2 regions of the Aquariibacter lacus genome follow, and region 2 is predicted to be linked to the other one. Evidence: riboswitches for the same ligand, from Rfam matches in the RefSeq annotation. Region 2 holds a riboswitch; the other holds the start of a gene.

Region 1 (5,853 bases), 350 kb from region 2:
CTGGCCGAAAGCTTCCGCGAAGGCGCGCTGGCCCTGGCCGCCTCCGAACCTGACGAAGAGGCCATCGAGGCCTACCTGGCCGGCTACAGCCACCTGCCCAGCCAGCCCCTGGTCCAGCACTGACCTTTCCACGAGGGGGGAAAGACTCAGGGTTGACCCGGGCGGGCTTTCTACAATCGTCGCATGGACATGCCCACCCCCCTCCCCATCGAACGCCGCCCCTACACCCGCGGGGCCGCGCTGGCCGAGCAGATGGCCAAGCGCATCGTCATCCTCGATGGTGCGATGGGCACCATGATCCAGCGCTACAAGCTGGGCGAGGCCGACTACCGCGGCGAGCGCTTCAAGGACCATCCCCGGGACCTGAAGGGCAACAACGAGCTGCTGGTCTTCACCCGGCCCGATGTGATCTCGGCCATCCATGAGGGCTACCTGGCCGCCGGGGCGGACCTGATCGAGACCAACACCTTCGGCGCGACCACCGTCGCCCAGGAGGACTACGACCTGGCCTCGGTCGCCCGCGAGATGAACGTGGCCGGTGCCCGCCTGGCCCGCGCCGCCTGCGACAAGTTCAGCACGCCGGACAAGCCGCGCTTCGTGGCCGGCGCCTTCGGCCCGACGCCCAAGACCGCCAGCATCAGCCCGGACGTGAACGATCCGGGCGCGCGCAATGTCGACTTCGAGACCCTGCGCGCGGCTTATTACGAGCAGGGCGAGGCCCTGCTGGAAGGCGGGGCCGATGTCTTCCTGGTCGAGACCATCTTCGACACGCTGAATGCCAAGGCCGCGATCTTCGCGATCGACGAATTGTTCGAGGCCACCGGCGAGCGCCTGCCCATCATCATCAGCGGCACGGTGACCGATGCCTCGGGCCGCATCCTCAGCGGCCAGACGGTGACGGCCTTCTGGCATTCGGTGCGTCATGCCCACCCCATCGCCATCGGCCTGAACTGCGCCCTGGGCGCCGCGCTGATGCGGCCCTACATCGAGGAGCTGCACAAGGCGGCGCCCGATGTCTACTTGTCCTGCTACCCGAACGCCGGCCTGCCCAACCCGATGAGCGACACCGGCTTCGACGAGACGCCGGAAGTCACGGGCCGCATGGTCGAGGGCTTCGCGCAGGCGGGCTTCCTCAACATCGCCGGCGGCTGCTGCGGCACCACGCCCGAGCACATCGCCGAGATTGCCAAGCGCGTGAGCGCCTACCGGCCGCGCGCCTTGCGCAGCGGCTGGCTCAGCAGCCTGCGCGAAGAGGCCTGAGTCTGGCGGCCGGGGCGGAAGCGCCCCGGCCCGCGCCGGGCGCGCTCAGGGCCTGTCGCGCAGGATGATTTCCACCGACGTCCCGTCGGTGGGGGGCAGCATGCGGAGGCGACTGGCCTCGACGCCGCGCCGCAACAGCGGCTCGCGCAGGGTGGCGCCGCGCTGGGCGGCCTGGGCGGCGGCGGCCATCCCTTGCAGGCCCGGGTCGACCAGGGGCCGCAGGCCGATCTCGCAGTGCGCCGCATACGGCTTGAAGCCGATGGCGACCTGCTCCAGCACCGCCTCCAGGGGCCGCAGCGCGGCCGCCTGGCCGCTTGCATGGGCAAAGCGCTCGGGCACGCGCAGGCGCAGCTCGCGCCCCACCGTTTCCACCGTCACCGGCGTGGCGGCCAGCACGTCGACCAGGCGCCGCCGCTGGGCGGCGAGGGCGGGCGAGAGGCCGCCGCGCCGTTCGCGCTCGCGCTCGCTGGTCGAGCCACGCGGTGCCGGGCGCTCCGGCGGGATCGCACAGGACGCCAGCAGCAGGCCCAGGGCGGCCAGCGCGAGGCGGCGCCTGGCTTCGCGGGCCGGCGCTCGGGTGGATCGGACGGATCGGGCGGGAGGGTGGGGCAGCTTCGGCATGGCCCGATTGCACCCCGGGCGCGCGATGCGGGCAAGCGCCCTTGTCGGCAGTCAGCTAGCACGGCACGCGGATCGATAGAATCCGGCCCGTCCCGAGGAGCGCTGCGACCGCGCCCCGCCCGGCATCTACCGGGGGTGTGGCCAGGCTCGGGGCCGTGGTGATCGGCCGTTCCCGCCCGGGGCGGCGGCTCCCAGAAGACAACGGCGCTCACCCCCGCCTGCACGGGCGCGCCGGGTGAGCCGGCCCCCGCTGCAGCTTTCGATCGTGACCCGCCGCAGCCCGCCATGTCCGACGCCGTGCAGACCCCTTCCGTCCCCCCGATGCGCCTGTCCGGCCTGGAGCCGGTGGCCCTCGACCGCGGCGCGCTCTTCGTCAACATCGGCGAGCGCACCAATGTGACCGGCTCCAAGGCCTTTGCCCGGATGATCCTGGAGGGTCGCTACGAAGATGCCCTGGCTGTCGCCCGCCAGCAGGTGGAGAACGGCGCCCAGGTCATCGACATCAACATGGACGAGGCCATGCTGGACAGCCAGGCCGCCATGGTGCGCTTCCTGAACCTGATCGCCGGCGAGCCCGAGATCGCCAAGGTGCCGATCATGATCGACAGCTCCAAGTGGAGCGTGATCGAGGCCGGCCTGCGCTGCATCCAGGGCAAGGGCATCGTCAACTCGATCAGCCTGAAGGAGGGCGAGGCCGAGTTCAAGCGCCAGGCCACCCTGGTCAAGCGCTACGGCGCGGCCACCGTGGTGATGGCCTTCGACGAGCAGGGCCAGGCCGACACCTTCGCGCGCAAGACCGAGATCTGCGCCCGGGCCTACCGCATCCTGGTCGACGAGGTCGGCTTCCCGCCCGAGGACATCGTCTTCGACCCCAACATCTTCGCCATCGCCACCGGCATCGAGGAGCACGACAACTACGCGGTCGACTTCATCAACGCCACCCGCTGGATCAAGCAGAACCTGCCGGGTGCGAAGGTGAGCGGCGGCGTGTCGAATGTGAGTTTCAGCTTCCGCGGCAACGACCCGGTGCGCGAGGCCATCCACACCGTCTTCCTGTACCACGCGATCCAGGCCGGCATGGACATGGGCATCGTCAATGCCGGCATGGTCGGCGTCTACGACGACCTCGATGCCGAGCTGCGCGAGCGGGTGGAGGACGTGGTGCTCAACCGGCGCAAGGATGCGGGCGAGCGCCTGATCGAGATCGCCGACCGCGCCAAGAGCGCCGGCAAGGACGACAGCGCCCGCAATGCCTGGCGTGCGCTGCCGATCGAGGAGCGCCTCTCCCACGCCCTGGTGCACGGCATCAACGAGTTCATCGTCGAGGACACCGAGACGATGTGGCAGCAGATCGCCGCCGGCGGCGGCCGGCCGCTGCACGTGATCGAAGGCCCGCTGATGGCCGGCATGAATGTGGTCGGCGACCTCTTCGGCCAGGGCAAGATGTTCCTGCCGCAGGTGGTCAAGAGCGCGCGGGTGATGAAGCAGGCGGTGGCCCATTTGCTGCCCTACATCGAGGCCGAGAAGAAGGCCCTGATCGATGCCGGTGGCGAGGCCAAGCCCAAGGGCAAGATCGTCATCGCCACCGTCAAGGGCGATGTGCACGACATCGGCAAGAACATCGTCACGGTGGTCTTGCAGTGCAACAACTTCGAGGTCGTGAACATGGGGGTCATGGTCCCCTGCCAGGACATCCTCAAGAAGGCCAAGGAAGAGGGCGCGGACATCATCGGCCTGTCCGGCCTGATCACGCCCAGCCTGGAGGAAATGCAGCATGTGGCCGCCGAGATGGAGCGCGACGACTGGTTCCGCACGCGCGGCACGCCGCTGCTGATCGGCGGCGCGACCTGCAGCCGCGTGCACACCGCGGTGAAGATCGCGCCCAAGTACACCGGCCCGGTGGTCTACGTGCCCGATGCCTCGCGCAGCGTGGGCGTCTGCGCCGAGCTGCTGAGCGATGAGCGCGCCAAGGCCTACATCGCCGAGCTGCACCGCGACTACGACAAGGTGCGCGAGCAGCATGCCAACAAGAAGGCCACGCCGATGGTGACACTGGCCCAGGCGCGGGCCAACAAGACGCCGATCGACTGGTCGGCCTGGCAGCCGACGGTGCCGAGCTTCCTAGGCCGCCGCGTCTTCCGCAATGTCGACCTGAACGAGCTGGCCGCCTGCATCGACTGGGGCCCCTTCTTCCAGACCTGGGACCTGGCCGGGCCCTTCCCGGCCATCCTCAAGGACGAGATCGTCGGCGCCGAGGCGCAGCGCGTCTTCAGCGACGGCAAGCGCATGCTCAAGCGCGCCATCGATGGTCGCTGGCTGCAAGCCCACGGCGTGGTCGGTCTGTATGCGGCCCAGCAGGTCGAGGACGATGACATCGCTTTCTATGCCGACGAGGCGCGCGCCGAGCCGGTGCTGGTCTGGCACGGCCTGCGCATGCAGAGCGAGCGGCCGGTGGTCGACGGCGTCGCGCGGCCCAACCGCTGCCTGTCGGACTTCGTCGCGCCGGCCGGCGCGGCCAAGGACTACGCGGGCATGTTCGCCGTCGGCATCTTCGGGGCCGACGCCAAGGCCCGCGCCTTCGAGGCCGACCATGACGACTACAGCGCGATCATGATCAAGGCCCTCGCCGACCGCCTGGCAGAAGCTTTCGCAGAGCGCCTGCACCAGCGCGTGCGCACCGAGTTCTGGGGCTATGCCGCGGGCGAGCAGCTCAGCAACGAGGCCCTGATCGCCGAGCAATACCAGGGCATCCGCCCCGCACCCGGCTACCCGGCCTGCCCGGACCACACCGTCAAGCGGGCGATGTTCGAGCTGCTGGCCGCGCAGGACATCGGCATGGGCCTGACCGAGCACCTGGCCATGACGCCGGCCTCGGCGGTCAGCGGCTTCTACATCGCCCATCCCGAGGCGGCCTACTTCAATGTCGGCAAGGTCGGCGAGGACCAGCTTGCCGACTGGTCGCGCCGCAATGCCCTGGACGAGGACGCAGCGCGCCGCGCGCTGTCGCCGGTGCTCTGAGGCCAGGCGTGTCAAGCGGCGCCGGGAGGCGCCCCGAGACGCGCTCGGGCTTTCATCCCTGATTCATCCCTCAGGGTTGCCGCTTTCATTTTCCTGACCCGGTGGGTTCAGGCCACCGCGGGAGAGTAGAGGACACGGGTCATACGCATGCAAGCGTTTGGCTCGGCCCCGGCGCGGCAGCGGCTGCGTCGGTTTGTCCTCCACCTCGGGATCTTCGATGAACTTCCCTATGCCCCTGAGCCTGAGCGGTCGGTCGGCCCCCTGTGGCCGGAGGTACCGGTCGTCCTGACCCCCCCCCCGCGCTTGCCCGGGGTGCAGGTCCGACCTCTGGCGGCGCTTGGCCTCCTCCTCAAAGTCCAAGCCATGAACCATTCGATTCTTTCCCTTGCGATCGGGGGCTGCCTGGCCCTCGGTGCAGCCCTTCCGGCTGCGGCCTTCACGCCACCGGACCAGGGGCGGCTCTTGTTGACCGGCGGCGTCAGCGCTCTCGATGGCGCAGCGGGCGGCGGCTTGAGCACCTGGGCGCTGATTGGCGGCTACGGCACCCGGGACAGCTACAGCGTCCAGGCTCGACACACGAGCCTCTTCACCCAGGACTACCGCCTGAGCAGCCCGGGCCTCAGCGTGTCCTTTGGCAACCGGGTTGAGCTGAGCTACGCGCGGCTTCGCCTGGACGAGAACGGTGGCGCCCTGGAAGGCGCGCGCATCGAGCTTGACAGTGTCGGCGTGAAGCTGCGCGTCTTCGGCGACGCGATCCTCGACCAAGACAAGCCATGGCCCCAGATCTCGGTGGGCTTGCAGCACAAGCGCAATCGCGGCATCCAGGGCCTGGGTGCGCTCGACGACGCGCGCGATATTGGCGCCCGCCGCAACTCGGACACCGACCTCTACGTTGCGGCCAGCAAGCTGCTGCTCGACAAGAGCCTGCTGCTGAATGGCACCGTGCGCTTCACC
Region 2 (5,853 bases):
TGCATCCAGCCCAGGCCGAGGGCGAAGACGCCGGCCAGCAGCAGCATCAGCGCCATCGCCAGCCCGAGGGTGACGTTCCAGAAGCGGTGGCGGTCGAGCAGGGCCAGCAGTTGCTCCTGCGGGCCGAGCACGATCTCGGACAGGCCGGCGGCGCGCTGCCGCGCCGTCACCTCGCCCAGGGCATGGCCGACCACCGCGATCTCCAGCCGGTTGCCCCGGTCGAGCAGCAGGGCCGGGGGCAGGCTCAGAAGCTGAGCCTGGTAGCACAGCACCGAGTAGGGTGGGACGAGCCGCCCGCCCTGGTGCAGCAGGCCGCCGTTGAGCCACACCGTGTAGCTGGAGCAGACCCGCGGGATGTAGAGCCCCGGCAAGCTCGATGCCAGGCCGGCGAGCGAGGGCAGATCGAAGCGGTACCAGGCCGTGCCGCTGTGGCCCGGCCGGCTGGCGGCCCATTCGTCCGGCAGCGCGATGGCGCTGTAGCGGGCCGCGGCGGGTGGGGTCAGGGCAGCGGGCGCGTCGGGCCGCTCGGCCTGCCGGGGCACCGTCGTCGTCTCGGCCGCGCGCAGCACGATCAGCGGCTTCTTGACGGCCGCGAGGGAGACACCGGCCCGCCCGCCCCCCGCATGCGCCGCGCCCTGCATCAGCAGGGCAAGCACCATGGCGACCAGCAAGCAGCCCGCAGCCAACCAGCCGACACGGGCAGGGCGGGCGGGGGGCGGCACGGGCATACGGGCATTGTGCCCAGCGCAGGGGGCCGCGCCCGCCGACAATCGGCCGCCGCCCTCGCCCGAACCTGCCGTGATCCTGCGCCACGCCTTCATCCCCCCGGACAACACCCGGCTGGCCCACCTCTGCGGCCCGCTCGACGAGCACCTGCGCCGCATCGAGTCCGCGCTGGGTGTGCGGATCAGCCGCCGCAACGAGAGCTTCCGGGTCGAGGGGCCGCGCGGCGCGGCCGAGTCGGCGGTGGCCTTGCTGCAAAGCTTCTACCCGCGCGCGGCCCGGCCCATCCCGCCGGAGATGCTGCAACTCGCCCTGGTCTCGGCCCAGCGTGGCGAGACCACGCCCGATCCGGCCGAGGATCCGGAGGCCCTGGTGCTGCGCACCCGCCGCAGCGACCTGGCCGGCCGCACGCCCAACCAGATCCTCTACTTGCGCAACATCCTTGCGCACGACCTCAGCTTCGGCATCGGCCCGGCCGGCACCGGCAAGACCTTCCTGGCCGTGGCCTGCGCCGTCGATGCGCTGGAGCGCAACCAGGTCCAGCGCATCGTGCTGACCCGCCCGGCCGTCGAGGCCGGCGAGCGCCTGGGCTTCCTGCCCGGCGACTTGGCGCAGAAGGTCGATCCCTACCTGCGCCCGCTCTATGACGCGCTCTACGACCTGATGGGCTTCGACCGGGTGAGCAAGGCCTTCGAGAAGGGCACGATCGAGATCGCGCCGCTGGCTTTCATGCGCGGCCGCACGCTCAACCATGCCTTTGTCCTCCTTGACGAGGCGCAGAACACCACGCCCGAGCAGATGAAGATGTTCCTGACCCGGCTGGGCTTCGGCAGCAAGGCCGTGGTCACCGGCGATGTCAGCCAGATCGACCTGCCCAAGGGCACCGAAAGCGGCTTGATCGAGGCCGAACGCGTGCTGCGCCGCGTGCGCGGCCTGGCCTTCACGCGCTTCGGCTCGGCCGATGTGGTGCGCCATCCGCTGGTGGCGCGCATCGTCGAGGCCTACGAATCCGACGGCCGGCTCGGCCCGGCCGTTTGAGCCCTGCTGTGTGAGCCCCGCCGCCATGCCCCGCCCGCCCGCCCGCCCGTCGCTGCAACTCTCGCTGCAATTCGCCGATGCCCGCCACCGCGCCCTGCTGCCGCGCCATCTGGTGCAGCGCTGCCTGCGTGCGGCGCTGGAGGCGCCCGCCGCGCTGACCGTGCGCATCGTCGGTGCCGAGGAAGGCCAGGCCCTGAACCGCGACTACCGCGGCAAGGATTACGCGACCAATGTGCTGACCTTCGCCTACGGCGAGGACGAGACCGACCCGGACGGCCCGCCGCTGAGCGCCGACCTGATCCTTTGCGCGCCGGTCGTCGAGGCCGAGGCCGAGGCCGCCGGCCGGCCGCTCGTCGCGCATTACGCGCACCTGCTGGTCCACGGCGCCCTGCATGCCCAGGGCTGGGACCATGAACTGGAAGACGAGGCCGAGGCCATGGAGGCGCGCGAATCGGCCCTGCTCACCGCCCTGGGCTGGCCCGACCCCTACGCCGCACGCTGAGCCGCGGCCCCGGCCGTGCAAGCTGACACGAACCGCGGGCCGCTGCGCAGGGACATTCGGGATTTCACCCGGGCGGGCGCCGAGGCCCCTAGAATCCGTCTCGTTCGAGGAGCGTTGCAACCGTCCCCCCGCCCCCCGGGTGGCTGACGGCCAGGCTCGAACCCTTCTTCAAGGCAACGGCGCTCACCCGCAGACCCCTGCCTGGTGAGCGTCGAACCCCGCGTCCTGCGGGTGGGCCTTCCGGGTGGCTGTCGCGGTGAATCCCACCGGAGCTCCCATGAACGCACCCGTCAATACCGCCATCCTCCAAAAGGATTTCCACGTCGCCGACCTGTCGCTGGCCGACTGGGGCCGCAAGGAAATCAAGATCGCCGAGACCGAAATGCCCGGTCTGATGGCCATCCGCGAAGAGTTCGCGAAGAGCCAGCCGCTCAAGGGCGCGCGCATCACCGGCTCGCTGCACATGACCATCCAGACCGCCGTGCTGGTCGAGACCCTGCAGGCCCTGGGCGCCCAGGTTCGCTGGGCCTCGTGCAACATCTTCTCGACCCAGGACCATGCCGCTGCCGCGCTGGTCGCCGCCGGCACCCCGGTCTTCGCCTACAAGGGCGAGACCCTGGCCGACTACTGGGACTACACCCATCGCATCTTCGAATTCGGCGCCGCCGGCACCGAAGGCGAAGGCCCGAACATGATCCTGGACGACGGCGGCGACGCGACGCTGCTGATGCACCTGGGCAAGAAGGCCGAGAAGGACCTGTCGGTGCTGGACAACCCGGGCAGCGAGGAAGAGGTCTGCCTCTTCACCGCCATCAAGGCCAAGCTGGCGCAGGACGCGACCTGGTACAGCCGCAAGAGCGCCCAGATCCTCGGCGTGACCGAGGAGACCACCACCGGCGTGCTGCGTCTCAACGAGATGTCGGCCAAGGGCACGCTGATGTTCCGCGCCATCAACGTCAACGACAGCGTCACCAAGAGCAAGTTCGACAACCTCTACGGCTGCCGCGAATCGCTGGTCGACTCGATCAAGCGCGCCACCGACGTGATGATCGCCGGCAAGATCGCCGTGGTCGCCGGCTACGGCGATGTGGGCAAGGGCTCGGCCCAGGCCCTGCGCGCGCTGAGCGCCCAGGTCTGGGTGACCGAGATCGACCCCATCAATGCCCTGCAGGCCGCGATGGAAGGCTACAAGGTCGTGACCATGGAGTACGCCGCCGACAAGGCCGACATCTTCGTGACCGCCACCGGCAACAAGAGCGTGCTGCGCTACGAGCACATGGCCGCCATGAAGGATGAGGCCATCGTCTGCAACATCGGCCACTTCGACAACGAGATCGACGTGGTCTCGCTCGAAGGCCTGGTCTGGGACGAGATCAAGCCGCAGGTCGACCACATCACCTTCCCGGACGGCAAGAAGATCACCCTGCTGGCCAAGGGCCGCCTGGTCAACCTGGGCTGCGCCACCGGCCACCCCAGCTTCGTGATGTCGTCGAGCTTCGCGAACCAGACGATCGCCCAGATCGAGCTGTTCACCAAGCCCGAGGCCTACGAGGTGGGCAAGGTCTATGTGCTGCCCAAGCACCTCGACGAGAAGGTGGCCCGCCTGCACCTGAAGAAGGTCGGCGCGCAACTGACCGAGCTGACCGACGAGCAGGCCGCCTACATCGGCGTGAAGAAGGAAGGCCCGTACAAGGCCGACACGTACCGGTATTGAGCCCCCCCTACGGCCTTCGGCCGCCCCCTCAAGGGGGCGACGCGGGTGGACCGGCGGAGCCGGATCTACCGCTTCTGTCGGGGGCATGCAGGGGTCTGCGTGCTTTGTTGCCGGCGCCGAGGCGTTCGCTGGAACCGCGCTGAGGTCCGGGTCGTCCTTCATCTGTCATGCCGCGAATTGATCAGTTGCTTGTGCAGCGCGGGCTGGCCCCGAGCCGTTCGGCTGCGCAGCGGCTGATCGAGCATGGCGCGGTGTGCTGGCGGATGGCGCCGGACCAGCCCTGGCAGCTTCCGCGCAAGGCCGGCGAGGCCTTGACGGAGGCCTGCGAGCTGCAAGTCACCGACGATGCCGAGACCCGCTGGGTTTCGCGCGGCGGGCTCAAGCTGGAATCTGCGCTGGCCTGCACCGGTCTCGACCCGGCCGGCTTGCAGGCACTGGACGTGGGCCAGAGCACCGGCGGCTTCAGCGAGCTGCTGCTGGCGCGCGGCGCGGCGCGGGTGGTCGGCTTCGATGTCGGCCACGGGCAGTTGCATCCGCGGCTGGCCGGGCATCCGCGATTGCTCGCGCTCGAAGGCCTGCATGTGCGGCAACTGGCCGGCTCGGCGCTGGCGGATGCGGCACCGGCCGGCGGCTTCGACCTGCTGGTCGGCGACCTGTCCTTCATCCCCATGAGCCGTGTGCTGCCCGATCTCGCGCCCTGGCTGCGGCCTGGCGGCCAGGCCCTGCTGCTGATCAAGCCGCAGTTCGAGCTGGGGCCCGAGCATGTCGGCCGCGGCGGCCTGGTCAAGGACGCAAGCTGCTTCCCGCGGCTGGAGCAGACCGTGCGAGCGGCCTGCGCCGCCCTGGCCTGGACGGTGCGCGACTACTTTCCCAGCGCCCTGGCCGGTGGCGATGGCAATCAGGAATTTTTCGTCTGGGCGGTGGCCTCGCCGCCCGAGGAGTGCCTTTCATGACTTCCCCCCCCTCCACCGCCGGCCGCAGCCTGCCGCTGCCGGTCAGCTTCGAGTTCTTCCCGCCCAACACCGAGGCCGGCGCCGAAAAGCTCAAGGCCGTGGTGCGCGAGCTGAGCCCGGTCGCGCCCGAGTTCTTCAGCGTCACCTATGGCGCGGGCGGCTCGACCCGCGAGCGCACGCTGTCGACCGTGGCCGACATCGCCGCCCTCGGCCACGAGGCCGCGCCGCACCTGTCCTGCATCGGCTCGACGCGCCAGAACATCGCTGAGATCCTCGACACCTACCGCAAGCAGGGCATCCGGCGCATCGTCGCCCTGCGCGGTGACCTGCCCAGCGGCACCGGCACGGCCGGCGAATTCCGCTATGCCAGCGAGCTGATCCACTTCATCCGCGAGACCCAGGGTCCGGAGCTGAAGATCGAGGTCGCCGCCTACCCCGAATACCACCCGCAGCAGCGCTATGCGCGCCGCGACATCGACTACTTCGCGCAGAAGGTCAAGGCCGGCGCGACGGCGGCGATCACCCAGTTCTTCTACAACGCCGACGCCTACTTCCACTTCGTCGAGGAAGCGCGCTCGCGCGGGGTCGACGTGCCCATCGTCCCGGGCATCATGCCCTTCCACAACTACGCGCGGATCGCGCAGTTCGCGCAGCGCGACGGCATCGAGATCCCGCGCTGGGTGCAGCTCAAGATGGAGGGCTACATGGACGATGTGGCCTCCATCCGCAGCTTCGGCCTGGAGGTGGTGACCCGGCTGTGCGAGCGCCTGATCTCGCACGGCGTGCCGGCCATCCACTTCTACACGCTCAACCAGTCGGCGCTGTCGCTGGAGATCTGCCAGCGCCTGATGCGCTGAGCCTGCGCGCTGCGCCGCACGGTCCTTGACCTGCGGCAAAGCGCGACCCGCGCCATCCTTGACGCG

The links. A riboswitch is a leader RNA that binds a small molecule or an ion and turns the genes downstream of it on or off. The one in region 2 is predicted to bind S-adenosylhomocysteine.
Region 1: linked by a shared signal. The riboswitch ahead of metH (methionine synthase) and the one ahead of ahcY (adenosylhomocysteinase) in region 2 are both predicted to bind S-adenosylhomocysteine.

The regions. Positions count from the first base shown of each region.
Region 1 covers NZ_JAERRA010000001.1:268,605-274,457, reverse strand. Annotated here, with positions in the region: gene JI742_RS01275 (BTH_I0359 family protein) at 1-123, shown strand, start outside; gene JI742_RS01270 (homocysteine S-methyltransferase family protein) at 190-1,260, shown strand; gene JI742_RS01265 (hypothetical protein) at 1,306-1,881, opposite strand; S-adenosyl-L-homocysteine riboswitch at 1,970-2,098, shown strand; gene metH (methionine synthase) at 2,203-4,899, shown strand; gene JI742_RS01255 (DUF3034 family protein) at 5,263-5,853, shown strand, end outside.
Region 2 covers NZ_JAERRA010000001.1:617,563-623,415, forward strand. Annotated here, with positions in the region: gene JI742_RS02835 (sensor histidine kinase) at 1-728, opposite strand, end outside; gene JI742_RS02840 (PhoH family protein) at 799-1,761, shown strand; gene ybeY (rRNA maturation RNase YbeY) at 1,787-2,263, shown strand; S-adenosyl-L-homocysteine riboswitch at 2,364-2,455, shown strand; gene ahcY (adenosylhomocysteinase) at 2,541-3,977, shown strand; gene JI742_RS02855 (TlyA family RNA methyltransferase) at 4,145-4,930, shown strand; gene metF (methylenetetrahydrofolate reductase [NAD(P)H]) at 4,927-5,787, shown strand.